DNA from 3 places in the Bradyrhizobium sp. CB3481 genome. Region 1 is predicted to be linked to each of the others. Evidence: riboswitches for the same ligand, from Rfam matches in the RefSeq annotation. Region 1 holds a riboswitch; each other region holds the start of a gene.
The links. A riboswitch is a leader RNA that binds a small molecule or an ion and turns the genes downstream of it on or off. The one in region 1 is predicted to bind cobalamin.
Positions count from the first base shown of each region.

Region 1 (4,706 bases):
GGTGCGCACGGCGGGCCAGTCGAACGCCTTCAATAGCGGTTGCGGCAAGGCCAGGCCCGAGGTCTCGATGACGATAGCATCCAGCGGCCGGTCGCGCGCCAGCAATTTGTCCATGGTCGGGATGAAATCATCGGCCACCGTGCAGCAGATACAGCCGTTGGTGAGTTCGACGATATCACCGGGCGCGCAGGCCTTTGCGGCGCACTCCTCAACAAGTCCGCCGTCAAATCCGGCGTCGCCGAATTCATTGACGATCACGGCGATGCGGCGGCCATCGGCCTGCGTCAGCAGCGAACGCAGCAGCGTGGTCTTGCCGGCGCCGAGAAAGCCGGTGAGCACGGTGACGGGGACACGGGACATTGCAATATTCTCCTTAAGGCGACCGCTTCAGCCAGAGCGGAAGCCCGGCAGCGACAAACACAACATTGGGAACGGTGGCGGCGACGATCTGGTTGAGGCGGCCCTGGGCGTCGCGAAAGCTGCGGCCGAGCGGCGTCTCGGGCACGAGACCGAGGCCGACCTCGTTCGAGACCAGAACGACGGGATATTGGGCCACTCCGAGAAATCGCGTGAGCCGGCGCGCTTCCACTTCGACATCGCGCTCGGCGAACATCAGGTTTGACAGCCACAAGGTCAGGCAGTCCACCAGCACGGCACGGCCATGGGTGGCCTCCCGGGTCAGTGCATCGACCAGCGCCAGCGGCTCCTCGACAGTGATCCAACCGTCGCCCCGCCGCTGACGATGATGGGCGATGCGCGAGCGCATCTCGTCATCATCAGCAGTCGCAGTAGCCAGATAGACCCGCGCGAGTCCGCTGTCGCCGATCAATCGCTCGGCAAAGGCGGATTTGCCGGAGCGCGCGCCGCCCAGCACAAGTGTGGTGGCAAGAACTGTCATTTCGGTGCGCTGCCATCGTCGGGCGACCAGCGCATCGGCGGCACTCGCGCCACCATGCCCTTGCGCAGCACCTCGGCACGTTCGCGCCACGGCACCAGGCCGTAATCGGACGTCCGGTACGACTCGACGAACGCTACCAGCGCCGCGGTGCCGCTCTCGGTCTGCAGGTCGCCGAACAAAAAAGTGTAACCATCCGCGCTTGACACCGCGACGGTTGCGGGCCGCTTGCAGACGCTAAGGCATTGCACCGGCCGCACCTGAACGTGATCGGACGAACCGATCGCGGCCTTGACCGCTTCAAACATGTCAGGGCCGACCACCGCACCGCCATCGGCGGTCTTGCAGGTGATGCACACGCTTACGAATGTGGGGCCGTTCGGCGCATTGACACGCGCAGCTTCAGCCAACGCCAAATCAGCGGGATTTTGCTCAGCCTTCTCGCGATCCATCACAGGCTCACATCACGGCCGTTGGGCCACGAGCTTTGTTGGGTCGCGCCGACGGCTCGTCGCCGTCAGGCTCGCTCCCGTCCGGTGCACCCCGCCCCGACGACGCCTCCAAAGCACAGTTCGTGATGGCAGGTCTCCTGGCTCGCGGGTCGTTGCCATCAGCCGCCTTCCCGGGATTACCCAGTGGCATCGGCTCGGGGCTCGTCGCTTACAGTTGCGGGGGCAGCGCCGGCATTGAGAGAACTCGCACCGGCTTCCCTTTTCACCTCCCTCGCGGGAGGACCATCGCCGATGACGCTAGCCGCCGCAGTAGCTGGGGTCAACCGGTGTGGCCTTGGGTCTGGTCGGATTGACCTGACACGGGCTGTTGGGTCAGGTAGGCCCCGCAAAGGAACCCCATGACGACTGAATCCCGACCGCTTTGGCAACCGCCGCTCGTTCCCCCGCTCAATCAGGAGTTGGAGGCAACGATGCGCGCGCGAATCGACGGGAAGGCCAAGCCTCCGGGTTCGCTCGGACGCATCGAGGACCTCGCTGTCCAGCTTGGCATGATCGCGCATCCGGCGCCCCCCAAGGCCGACAAAGCCGTGCTGCTGGTGTTCGCCGGCGACCATGGCCTCACCGAGGAAGGCGTGTCGCAATATCCGTCGGCCGTGACGGTCGCGATGGTGAAGACCTATTTGGCAGGCCGCGCCAGCGCCAATGCGTTTGCCGCCGCAGCCGATGTCGAGATTCGCGTCGTGGACGCCGGGGTGGCCGCCGAACTGCCCGCGCATCCCGATTTGATCGGCGCCAAGGTCCGGATGGGCACCGCCAACGCCGCACGCGAGCCGGCGATGACGATGCAACAGGCCCGGGATGCGCTAGCCAAAGGCTGTGCGCTCGCGATTGCCGAGATTGCGGCGGGCGCCGATATCATCGCGCTCGGCGAAATGGGCATCGGCAACACCGCCTCCTCTGCCCTGCTGGTGCATCGCCTGGCACCGGCGCCGCTTGACGAATGTATTGGGATCGGCGCCGGGCAGGATGATCCGGGCATGGCGCGCAAGCATGCCGCCATCGCCAAAGCCGCGGCGCGCAGCAACGCCAGCTCTCCCCTGGACGTCCTTCGCGAGTTCGGCGGGCTCGAAATTGCGATGATGGCCGGCGCGGTGCTGGGGGCGGCCTCAAAGCGGCGCCCGGTCGTCATCGACGGCTTTATCTCCAGTGCGGCTGCGCTGGTGGCGATCCGCCTCTGTCCAGATGCTCGCGATTATTGCGTGCTCGCGCACCGCTCCGCCGAAAAGGGCCACGACATCGTGCTCGCCGCGTTCGGCGCGAAGCCATTGCTCGATCTCGGGCTGCGGCTCGGTGAAGGCACCGGCGCCCTCCTCGCCGTGCCGCTGCTGCGCGCGGCCGCGCGGCTCGTGACCGACGTCGCCGACCTCAGCGACGTTCTGGCCGGGAATATCTGACATGAACGAGACCGAGCGCTTATTCGATGCCGTGCGGTTTCTCACCATCCTGCCCACGCCGCCGACAAAAGCCGCGCCACAGCCGGACTGGCTGGCCCGATCCCTAAAATATTTTCCGCTGGTGGGAATCGGCATCGGCGCCAGCTCGGCGGTCGTGCTGCTGCTTGCCGGACAAATCTGGGGGCCGCTTGTTGCGGCGCTGCTCGCGATCATCGCAGGCGCCATCACCACAGGTGCGCTGCACGAGGACGGCCTGGCCGACACCGTCGATGCCTTCGGCGGCGGCTGGACCGTCGAACGACGGCTGGAGATCATGAAGGACAGCCGAATCGGAACCTACGGCGCGCTGGCGCTGGGTTTCGGCGTCGCCTTGCGCATCGCGGCGCTGACGCAGCTGCCGCTATGGGCAGGCGCCTTCGCACTGGTCGCAAGCCACGCCGCAGCGCGCGCCACGCCGGGCTTTGTCATCAACGCCATGAACTACACGGGCGATACCACGGCAATGAAGGTCAATTATTCCGAGGTGCCCGTTCGCGCTCAGGAAATACAGTTTGCCCTGATCACCGTCGCCATTGCGGTGCTGCCGCTGGCGTTCATGTCCGCCTCTTCGGTGCTCGCAGGAGCGCTGCTCGGCGCCGCGCTGGCCGCAGCCCTCGCGATATGGTCGCGCCGGCTGATCGGCGGATATACCGGCGACGTGCTCGGCGCCATCGAGCAGGTGTTCGAGATCGGGTTCCTGCTCGGCGTCGCCGCCGTCATCCGATAGGCCACGACAACGGCAGCTGATAAGGTTCGCCTTCGAATGCGTCGGCACCGCGGCCGATCCGATCGATCGCCTCCGCCATCCGGCCCCCACGTCCGAGCAAATCATCGGCCAGCGACACCATCAGCCGATTCGGCGTCACCGATGGCGCACGGCGGCGCAATTCCTCGGCGATATCGCGCTCGAAGCCGGGATTGCGGTCGCAGGCGATCACATAGGCCGCAGCGCTCGAGCGACTGATGCCGGCCCAACAATGGATCAGCATGGTGCGGTCATGCGCCTCGCGCCCGAAATCGAGGATCGCCTGCATCGCTGTACGGTCGGGCGCAACAAGACCCGGCCTCGCCTCCGTAATGTCGTGAAACGACAATTCCGCACGCCGCTCGCAGGCAAGCGCGCGATGGTCCTCGCCCTTGTGATCCGGCGACAACAGAGTCAACAGGTCGAACCGGTTGAGCCCGGCCGCAACACCGGACAATCCGCTGAGCGGGCAGACGTAAAGACATGGCATGCGTATGGTACCGGGCTTCACCATTTGAATGATGCGGCGACGTGGCATCGGATGGTGTAAAGAGTCAATCGACCGGCGCCTACTAACGGACAGCAAGCCCTCGGGGCCACACCGAAGATCGATTGATGCCATCAAGCAAACCACCCATTTGGCGGAATGACATCGACGCGCTGGCGTTCCGGCCGGAGGAGCACAATGGCCTCTGCATGGTGCATCGCCGGGCGTTCCGCACCTTGTTGCGGGTAATGCCGTCGCCGCGGCAATGCGTCGAATTCTTCAACACTCATCAGGGGGTGTTTCAGGCGGCGGCCCGCGCGAAACTGCTGCGAACAGAAGTGGCAACGACTGCGAATTTCCACCTGACCAGCCGGGATGTCTCCCGGCAGCTAAAAAAATGAGGTCGCGCTCGCAGTCTATCTGGGCTAAAGATGAACATCTTCGAGGATAGCCATGCAACAATCCCAAACCGTCAACGCCCCCGCCAGCTCAGTCGATTCGAACACCATTGCGCAAGCTGTGCTGGCGATGGCCTTGGGGCTATTCATCGTCGGCGTGGTCGGCTTCTCGCATATCAGTGCGGTTCACAATGCCGCGCACGATGTCCGCCACGCCAATGCGTTTCCCTGTCACT
Region 1 is NZ_CP121647.1:6,423,687-6,428,392, forward strand. It holds gene cobW (cobalamin biosynthesis protein CobW) at 1-360, opposite strand, end outside; gene cobU (bifunctional adenosylcobinamide kinase/adenosylcobinamide-phosphate guanylyltransferase) at 374-898, opposite strand; gene QA643_RS31150 (DUF1636 domain-containing protein) at 895-1,347, opposite strand; cobalamin riboswitch at 1,457-1,649, opposite strand; gene cobT (nicotinate-nucleotide--dimethylbenzimidazole phosphoribosyltransferase) at 1,746-2,801, shown strand; gene QA643_RS31160 (adenosylcobinamide-GDP ribazoletransferase) at 2,803-3,567, shown strand; gene QA643_RS31165 (protein tyrosine phosphatase) at 3,557-4,075, opposite strand; gene QA643_RS31170 (hypothetical protein) at 4,201-4,473, shown strand; gene QA643_RS31175 (CbtB domain-containing protein) at 4,520-4,706, shown strand, end outside.

Region 2 (4,706 bases), 2.2 Mb from region 1:
CACCGACGATTCCTATTCCTATCTGATGGGCGACCGCGTCTTCACCGGCGATACGCTGTTGATCCGCGGCACCGGCCGCACCGATTTCCAGAACGGCTCTTCGCGCGCGCAATATGAGTCGATCTTCAACCGGCTCTTGAAGCTGCCGGAGGAAACGCTGGTGTATCCCGCGCATGACTACAAGGGTGACACGGTTTCCACCATCGGCGAGGAGAAGCGCTACAATCCGCGGCTGCAGGTGCGCAACGTCGACGAATATATCGAGCTGATGGCGAACCTGAAGTTGCCGAATCCCAAGATGATGGACGTCGCGGTGCCCGCCAACATGCATGTCGGCCTGCACCAAGAGGATCTCGCCAAGCAGGGGCTGGCGCTCACCGCGCGCGACGCCATCAACAGCCTCGGCAGGCCCGATATCCTGCTCGTCGATCTGCGCGAGGCCGGCGAGCGCGCCAAGCACGGCACGATCTCGGGCGCGCTGCACGCGCCCTATCCCGGCATCGCCGAGAGCCTGAAGCCCGGCGGCATGCTGCGCGAGGTCGCCGCCGCGACCGGCCGCCGCGTGGTGTTCTTCTGCGCCTTCGGCGAGCGCTCGGCGATGGCGGTAGCCGCCGCGAAGAATGCGGGGCTCGCCAATACCGCGCATATCGAGGGCGGTATCGACGCGTGGAAGAAGGTCGGCGGGCCGGTGGTGCAGGGGTAGTCAAGATGATGTCGTCGTCCCTGCGAACGCAGGGACCCATACGCCGTGGCGCCGATGAGTGAATGCCGTGGCTGACGCCTAGCTTGAATTACAACGCCCTGTAGTTATGGGTCCCTGCCTTCGCAGGGACGACGCGGTATTTGCGGCTCCTGCCCCCCACAACTTTCAACGCTGCCGCCGTCGCATCAGACGTCGGCCCAGGGCACGATCACGGCTTCGTTTTGGTGTTCCGCGCGATAGGCGCTGATCCGGAATACATCTGCCATTACCTGTTCGGAGAGCGCCTCGGCCGGCGCGCCCTGCGACACCAGGCGGCCCTGGCGCAGCACCAGCACGTGATCGGCAAAGCGCGCGGCAAGCCCGAGATCGTGCGTCACCACGATCACCAGCACGCCCTTGTCGGCAGTCGCGCGCAAATTCTGCATGACGTCGATCTGGTGCCGCGGATCGAGCGAAGCGGTCGGCTCGTCGGCCAGGATCACCGGCGCTTCCACCGCCAGCGCACGGGCCAGCGCGACGCGGCTGCGCTCGCCGCCGGATAGTTCGGTGACGCGGCGATCGCTGAACTCCGTTACGTCGACCGCCTGCATCGCGCGCAGCACCGCCTCGGCATCCGCAGGCGACAGCCGCGCCGGATCGGTCGCGCCGTGCGGATAGCGGCCGAGCGCCACGATATCGCGCGCCGGCAGCGGCCAGTGCACCATGTGCCCCTGCGGCAGATAGCCGAAGCGCTTTGCGCGCTCGCGCAGCGGCAGCGACGACAGCGCCTGCCCCCCGATCTCGATCGCGCCCTCGGACGGGATCAATCCCGCCAGCGCGCGCAGCAGTGTGGTCTTGCCGGCGCCGTTGGGACCGACCAGCGCCACCAGATGGCCCGCCGTCAGCGCCAGCGAGACATCCTGCAGCACGATACGGCCGGCGAGCCGCACATTGAGCCCGGTTGCGGTCAGCAGCTCGCTCATGCGACACCTCCGCCGAGCGCGCGGCGCTCGCGCATGATCAGATAGAGGAAGAACGGCACGCCGATGATCGAGGTCAGCACGCCGACCTTGATGTTCGACGTCGAGGGGATGATGCGTACCGCGATATCCGCTGCCAGCAATAGCGCGGAGCCGGCGAGCGCGCTCGGGACGAGCAGCCGGCCCGGATCATGGCCGATCACGGGCCGCATCAGATGCGGCGCGACCAGGCCGATGAAGCCGATCGTGCCGGTGACCGCGACCGCCCCGCCGACGCCGAGCGCGACGCCCGAAATGACTAGTAGCCGCAGACGGCCGACATCGACGCCGAGGCTTTGCGCGGTCTCCTCGCCGAGACTGAGCGCGCGAAAGGCATGGCGCTGGCTGAGCAGCATGGCCGCGCCTGATATGATGAAGGGAAACGCCAGCATCACGTGCTGAAAGCTGCGGTCCTCCAGCGATCCGAGCAGCCAGAACGCGATCTCCAGCACCACGAAGGGATTGCTGGAGAGATTCATCACCAGCGCCGTCGCGGCTCCGGCAAAGCTCGAGATCGCAAGTCCCGACAGAATGAGGATCAATAACCCGGCATTGCGCCCCGCGATCGACAGCAGCACGAACACCGAGCCGAAGGCGGCGATGATCGCCGCGACCGGCAGCGCATAGGAGCGCACATCGGCAAGGCCCAGTGCGATTACCAGCACCGCGCCGAACGCGGCCGATTGCGGCGCGCCGAACAGCGAGGGCGACGCCAGCGGATTGCGCAACAGGCCCTGCAGCGATGCGCCCGATAATCCGAGAATGGCGCCGATCGCCAGCGCCAGCAGCGTCCGCGGCAGGCGGATTTCCCGCACAATGACCTGCGATACGTCGCTGCCGCCGCCGAACAACGCCTCCGCGACCGCTGGTGGCGTCAGCCGGACCGGCCCGATAGCGAGCGAGATCAGCATCAGCAGCACAACGAGCGCTGATAACGCGAAGGTCGCGCCGATACGCCGGCGCGCGGCGTCCGCGTTGGTCAGGGTTACGGCCTCGACACTCATCGATCGTCCTAAAGCAGTTTTGCGCGCTGAGGTACAGGCGCCCGGCAGGCGCCGCGCATGCGACAAAAATAGCGCACTTGTCCAGTGAGGATTGCGAGAGCGCCTCCGGCGGATTGACTCGCTATTTGACAAACTTCTACCATAGTTCCCGACGGTTCCCGTTTGGGGATCAAAAGGGAATGCGGTGCGGGGAAATCCCCAATTCCGCGGCTGCCCCCGCAACTGTAAGCGGCGAATCCTTCGTCATAGGCCACTGGGCATCTCGGTCCTGGGAAGGCGACGATGGGGTAACGACCCGCGAGCCAGGAGACCTGCCGTCAGCCGTGGTCACACGCGAAGATGTCGGTCGGGGAGTACAGGCATTAGCTTCACCTGAGCTGCTGAGAGCACATGGTGAGACTTGGTTCGCTGTGACGTGCCACTGACGTCATACCGAGGTCTCGACCATGTCTTCAACCACCCCCATGCGGCAACGCCGCTTCTGGCTCGCCTCCAGTTTCCTGGTGCCGATCGTATCGCTCGGCATTTCCGGCGCAGCCGCGCAGACGCCATCCGAGCCATTGCCGCCGATTGAGATAACCTCGCCCACCGACCCGAACCGGACCCGCGCGAAACCGACCTACGATGAACCATCGACCTCGCGCCGCGTCGTGCCGGCCGCTGCGCCATCGACCGGCGCGCGGCCCGCATCAGGGCCCGGCTCGGATGCCTCGTCGCAAAGCGCTTCGCAAGGCGCGGGCGGCAGCGGCGGCCGGCAGTTCTCCGGCATCGTCGGCGCGTCGGCGACGGTGATCACGGCAGCCGAGATCTCGCATTCGCCGGCGCAGACGCTATCCGAGATCATTGCGCAACAGCCGGGCGTGCAGTTGCAATCGCTCTATGGCGGCGTCAACGGCGCCAAGACGTCGGTCGATCTCCGCGGCTTCGGCGCGTTTGCCACTGCCAACACCCTGGTCCTTATCAATGGTCGCCGGCTCAATGATATCGACATGGCCGGCGTCGATCTCTCGACCATCCCGCTCCAGTCGATCGAGCGGATCGAAATCACCCGCGGCAACAGCGGTGCGGTGCTCTACGGCGACAATGCGGTCGGCGGCGTCGTCAATATCGTCTTGAAGGATGGCGTTGGCGGCCCACCCGTCGCGATGCGCGCAGAGGCCGGTGTCGGCTCCTTCAACCAGCGGCTTGCGAATATCTCAGCCGCGACCAATTACGGACCTTGGTCGACGTCCTTCTATGGCAACGCCATCAAGTCTGATGGTTACCGGGTCAACAACGCGCTCGACCAGCGCAACGGGGTAGGCAATCTCAACTACAGCACACCGGACCTCAAGGCCTTCCTTACGGTAACCGGTGACGACCAGAAGCTCGGATTCCCGGGCGGACGCACCGTCGATCCCTCAATCGGACTCAATCAACTCGTGACTGACCGCAGGGGCACCAATACGCCGTTCGACTACGGCAACCAGCAGGGCGCCAGCGCCACCACCGGCTTTACCAAGACAATCATGAACGGCGTCGACCTGATCGTCGACGGCGGCTTCCGGAAGAAGGATACGCAAAGCGGTTTCTTCGGCGCGGTGCCATTTGCCTCGCCACTTCCGAGCTTCTCCTCCACCTATAACGACGCAGCGTTGCTGACCTGGTCGATCACGCCGCGATTGAGCGTCAAAAATTCGATCTTCGGAATTCCCTCGCAGATACTGACCGGCATCGATTATTACGATGCGACATTCAATCAGGACCGTGGAGCGTTCAAAGGCCTGGCGCCCACCCACATCTACGACCTGTCGCAACAGACGCTGGCCGGCTACTGGCAGCAAACGATCGGCCTGTTGCCAACGACCGATTTCTCCTATGGCGCCAGGATTCAAAACACCAGCCTGAGTGCCCGCGATCGGTTCGATCCCAATGCGCCCGGTTGCGCCATGTTCTTCAATTGCAGCCCCGCGGCCTCTCCGCTCGACAGCAACGAAACACAATACGCGCTGCATGCCGGCC
Region 2 is NZ_CP121647.1:613,552-618,257, reverse strand. It holds gene QA643_RS02880 (MBL fold metallo-hydrolase) at 1-703, shown strand, start outside; gene QA643_RS02875 (ABC transporter ATP-binding protein) at 889-1,665, opposite strand; gene QA643_RS02870 (iron ABC transporter permease) at 1,662-2,705, opposite strand; cobalamin riboswitch at 2,841-3,039, shown strand; gene QA643_RS02865 (TonB-dependent receptor) at 3,152-4,706, shown strand, end outside.
Region 2: it holds a riboswitch for cobalamin, as region 1 does, so the genes downstream of both, QA643_RS02865 (TonB-dependent receptor) here and QA643_RS31150 (DUF1636 domain-containing protein) in region 1, are expected to answer to the same signal.

Region 3 (4,706 bases), 820 kb from region 1:
GTGCGCGACCGGCAGCATCCACACCCGTTCCGCTGCCGGCCATTTGCTCGGCGCTCATGCCAAGCAGGGCCGCGGCGATTGCCGCCGAAGTCGTGGTATTGCCGATGCCCATGTCGCCAAGGATCAAAAGATCGGGTTCCGTCGTCGCAGCCCGCATAACCGCGCGCTTGCCGCAGTCAAGGGCTGAAGCCAACTCCGCGGGCTCAAGTGCCGGTTCCTCGCTAAAGTCGCGGCTCCCCCGGCGTGGCTTGTCGGTCACGACACCCTTGATCGGAACTTCCGCGAGCGTGCCCGCATCGACGATCTCGAGACTCAAGCCCAGCTCGCGTGCCAGTACCGAAATAGCGGCGCCGCCCGAGGCGAAGCTGGACATCATCGCGATCGTGACTTCCTGCGGATAGGCCGATACGCCCTGGGCGACGATCCCGTGATCGCCGGCGAAGACGATGATCGGCACGCGTTGGGCTCGCGGCTGCTCCGTTCGTTGCAGACAGGCGAGTTCGATCGCGAGATGCTCGAGCCGGCCGAGTGCGCCGTTCGGTTTGGTAAGTTCAGCCTGGCGGGCCAGCGCTGCATCGCGATGGATCGGCGAAACGTCGGGGCACTCCTGATAGACCCACTCCGGTAGCATGTTGTCCTGCCGTTGAATGTTGTCGTTACCGAGCGAGCCCGTTCGCGGGGAGCGCTACGATCCGCGCTTGAGAATGTAGCTGTCCATGATCCAGCCATGCCTTTCGCGCGCTTGTTGTCGCACGGCGACGATGCTTGGACCCACATCGGCCAGCGCACCCGACATCGTGATCTCCTCACGCATGCCGATATAGGCGCCCCACCAGATGTATAGCCCTGCCGGATCGAGCGACTGAAACGCTGCGCTGCGATCGAGCATCACGACCACCGTGTTCGTGCCGTACGGCCAACCGCCTTCGCGCAGCCGCCGTCCCGTTGTCACCAGGAAAGGCTCCCCGATGTCGTTCAGCGGCAGCGAATGTGCCGCGCAAAGCGCCTGGATTGACGTGATGCCGGGGACGACCTCGATGGCTGGCAACGGATCGAGCCTTCGCGCGATCCGCAGGCTCGAGTCATATAGCGAAGGATCTCCCCAGATCAGGAGGGCAACGCGCCCCTCACTTCCGAGATGCTGTGCAAATTCCTGCGACCAGGTCGCGGCCAGCGCAGCGTGCCATTCGTCCACGCTCTTGCGGTAATCCTCCTGGCCGGCGTCACGCACGGGCATGACGAACTCGGCGATCCGCGTCCGGTCGTTGTTAAGCACCTGTGCGCAAATCGTCCGCCGCAATTCAGCGAGATCGGATTTCGCGGCGCCCTTGCGCGGGATGAGGACGAGATCGGCGGCGTTGATCACACGCACCGCAGCAAACGTTAGCTGCTCGGGATCGCCGCAACCGATGCCTATCAGTGAGAGCGTCAGCATAACTTATGCGAAGGGCGGCCGCTGCCTGCGACCGCCCTCACTTAAACTTATGCAGCGTTGTGCAAGCGGTAGGTGACGAAGCCGTCCCCGGTCACGGTACGCATCGATTTCGCCACTGCCAGCACGGCCAGATCAGCCAGCGGCTCGATGACAACGACGACCGCGTAGGACGCGGCGAAAGACGCGATGGAAGTGAGATTCTCGGCCGCAAAGCCCGCACCATACAACGCCCAGAAAGCGACCCACATCACGATGCCAGATTGATAGGCGGTCGAAAGCGCAAGCGCCTGGCGATATTGCAGATCAACATAGGCGGTGTTGCGGGGAATAATCCGCCCGGCCAGCGCCCGGATCGCAATAAGCGGCACCAGCAGCGTGGTCACGTTCATGCCGTATTGCGGCAGATCGGCCGGTGCGAAGAACAGCCCCTGAAGCAGAAGACCAAGCGCTATCCCAAACGCGGCTGGCGCTGCGCCGAACAAGAGGAATAGCGTCGAGCCGAGAATGAAATGCACCTCCGAGACCCCGACCCGGAAATGCGGCAGGAGTTCGAAGAACGAGAAGACCAGGACCGTTGTGGCGACGGTGCGCACCGCGAATGAAACGATCCCCTGCTCGCGCACGGTTTCTGCCGCCAGCTTCAAGGCGCAGCCTCCGGCAACAGCGGCTGTCGCGTATCCCAGCACGAGTTTGGCGCCCGTAACGATACCTGGTTCGATATGCATGATCTACGTCCTTCCTTCTGCCGTCCCACCCGACGGCGTTCGTGTCAAAAACTGCAGGGCCGGTCTCCTGGCTCGCGGTTCGAAACGGGTCTCCGGCCTTCCCGAGCCTGACGGCCCAGTGGCGGATCGGAGCTCCTCACCGCTTACAGTCGCGGGAGCGGCCGGGGCTTCGGGCGCCGCAATTGGGTCCGCCCTTCCCCGTTCCCGATTATGCTCCGGAGCTTTGCGCCGCTTGGAGCACCATGCTTGTACTGTGTGCTCCTTCCGACGAGGACGCGTCAAGGGGCTCGCGAGATCGGGCGGCGGCGTCATCAAGCTCTCTCTCCCGCCAGCGCGCCGAAAAGAATCCTCGTGAAGGCTGATTGAGCACGGCATGGCCCCCGACGCCATCGCAGTTTGCCGCGTCTGTCGGCGCTGGAAATGTCCGCTTGCCAATATAGACCACGGTTGTCGATTCCTGATGGGCCAGCGGCACGCAATTGAAATTCCGCGACGCTCAGACGCCCGGCCGGCTTGAGCGTTAGGAGCTCCGCATCGCCTGGACCAGCCGAGACAAACGAAACAAAGCCGCTCACCTGTCCTCCGCAATGAGATGGAAGAACGTGCCGGTGGCGTAGCCGCGTCGCGAGCCGGTCTCCACAACGACCGCGCCGGTCGCGTCACGCACGATAGCCAGGGGTGTATCGGGCTGAGAGACAATCGTGGAGTAATGGAACTCGTGGCCGCGCAGACGCGTACCAGCCTGATGCCCAGGCATTGGCATCGCAAGCTCCGCAAGCCGATAGCCCAGATGCATGCGACGTTGGGCAAAACTCGTTTCCAGGCCGAGCAATCCCGTCATCTCGTGATGTACGTCGTTGGCGTCGGTCAGGGCGGAGCCCAGCACCATGTAGCCCCCGCATTCGCCATGCACCGGCCGCGTCTTCGCAAAGGATGTTAGCGCGCGGCGAAATCGGCGATTTGTTGCGAGTCGGCCAGCGTGCAATTCCGGATAGCCGCCCGGCAGCCAGCAGACATCGGCGCTGTCATCAGGGCCTTCATCGGCGAGCGGCGAGAAGGTCACAATCTCGGCTCCGGCTGCGCGCCAGCCCTCCAGTATGTGCGTATAGACGAACGAGAATGCGGCGTCGCGTGCGAGAGCGATGCGCTGGCCGGGCGGCCTGACGTCTAGACCGTGCGCGTCGCTTGGCGCCTTCCAGGCGCACGCCGATTGCAGCACCGCATCCAGATCGACATGCTCGGCAACGACGCGCGCGGCCTCTGCAATGAGGCCGTTGATCTCAGCCTGCTCCTCGGCCTGCACGAGACCCAAGTGCCGCTTCGGCAAGGTGATGGCGGCATGGCGGGGCAAGCCCCCGAATACCGCAATGCCGGCGCCTGACAGGGCGCGGCGCACCAGGTCTTCGTGCCGCGCGCTGGCGACGCGGTTGAGAACGACGCCGGCAAGACCCACGCCCGCGCGGAAATCGCGCAGTCCCGCAGCCATCGCCGCGGCGGTTTGCGCCTGTCCGGAGGGATCGATCACGAGTAGGACCGGCCAGTCCATCATCTCGGCGATATCGGCAGTCGCGCCGGTACCCGAGACGCCCGGTGCGGCAACGCCATCAAACAGGCCCATCGAACCTTCGGCCAGAACGAGGTCCGCATCGGCGCCGCGCGATGCGACCGATTCAATCGCCTCACGACGCATGGCCCAGCTATCGATGTTCAGCGAGGAGCGCCCCGTGGCGGCCGCGTGAAACGCCGGATCGATATAATCGGGCCCGCTCTTGAAGCACTGCACCTTTAGCCCGCGATCGCGATAGGCGCGTGCCAGTGCCAGCGTCAGCGTCGTCTTGCCGACACCGGATGCAGGCGCGGAGATGACGAGGCTCGCCGCCATCACGAGCCTTCCGGAAAGCGCGGCGTCGGCCCGAGCGGCCGATAGCGGCGGTCATAGTCGGCAGCATACAGGCGGCTTTCTGCGAAATCTTCCGAACCCAGTGTGCGACCGACCAGAATGACGGCCGTACGCTCGAGCTCGCTGCTGACAGCAGAATCCAGCGTGCCGAGCGTGGCGCGAATAATGCGCTGGTCCGGCCAGCTCGCGCGCCAAACGATCGCGACCGGGCAGTCTGCTCCATAGTACGGGGTCAGCTCATCAATCACCTTGGTAAGCAGATGGATCGAGAGATGGATTGCGAGCACCGCACCGGTCGTGGCAAAGGCGGCGAGTTTTTCGGCCTCCGGTATCGCGCTCGCCCTGCCCGGCATTCGCGTCAGCACGACGGATTGCGCGCGACCCGGCAGCGTGAGCTCGGCCGCGAGCGCCGCCGCGGCGGCGGAAAAGGCCGGCACCCCTGGCGTGATTGAATAGGGAATTTGCAGCGCAGTCAGCCGGCGCAATTGCTCGCCCATCGCCGACCAGATCGACAGATCTCCAGAATGCAGCCGTGCCACGTCCTTGCCCTCACGATGCGCGGTGACAAGCTCCGATATGATGTCGTCGAGCGATAGTGGGGCAGTGTTGACGATGCGCGCATCCGTTGGGCAATACGCGAGGACTC
Region 3 is NZ_CP121647.1:5,606,948-5,611,653, forward strand. It holds gene cobT (nicotinate-nucleotide--dimethylbenzimidazole phosphoribosyltransferase) at 1-631, opposite strand, end outside; gene cobF (precorrin-6A synthase (deacetylating)) at 686-1,435, opposite strand; gene QA643_RS27340 (energy-coupling factor ABC transporter permease) at 1,483-2,160, opposite strand; cobalamin riboswitch at 2,200-2,420, opposite strand; gene QA643_RS27345 (cobyrinate a,c-diamide synthase) at 2,732-4,042, opposite strand; gene cobM (precorrin-4 C(11)-methyltransferase) at 4,042-4,706, opposite strand, start outside.
Region 3: it holds a riboswitch for cobalamin, as region 1 does, so the genes downstream of both, QA643_RS27340 (energy-coupling factor ABC transporter permease) here and QA643_RS31150 (DUF1636 domain-containing protein) in region 1, are expected to answer to the same signal.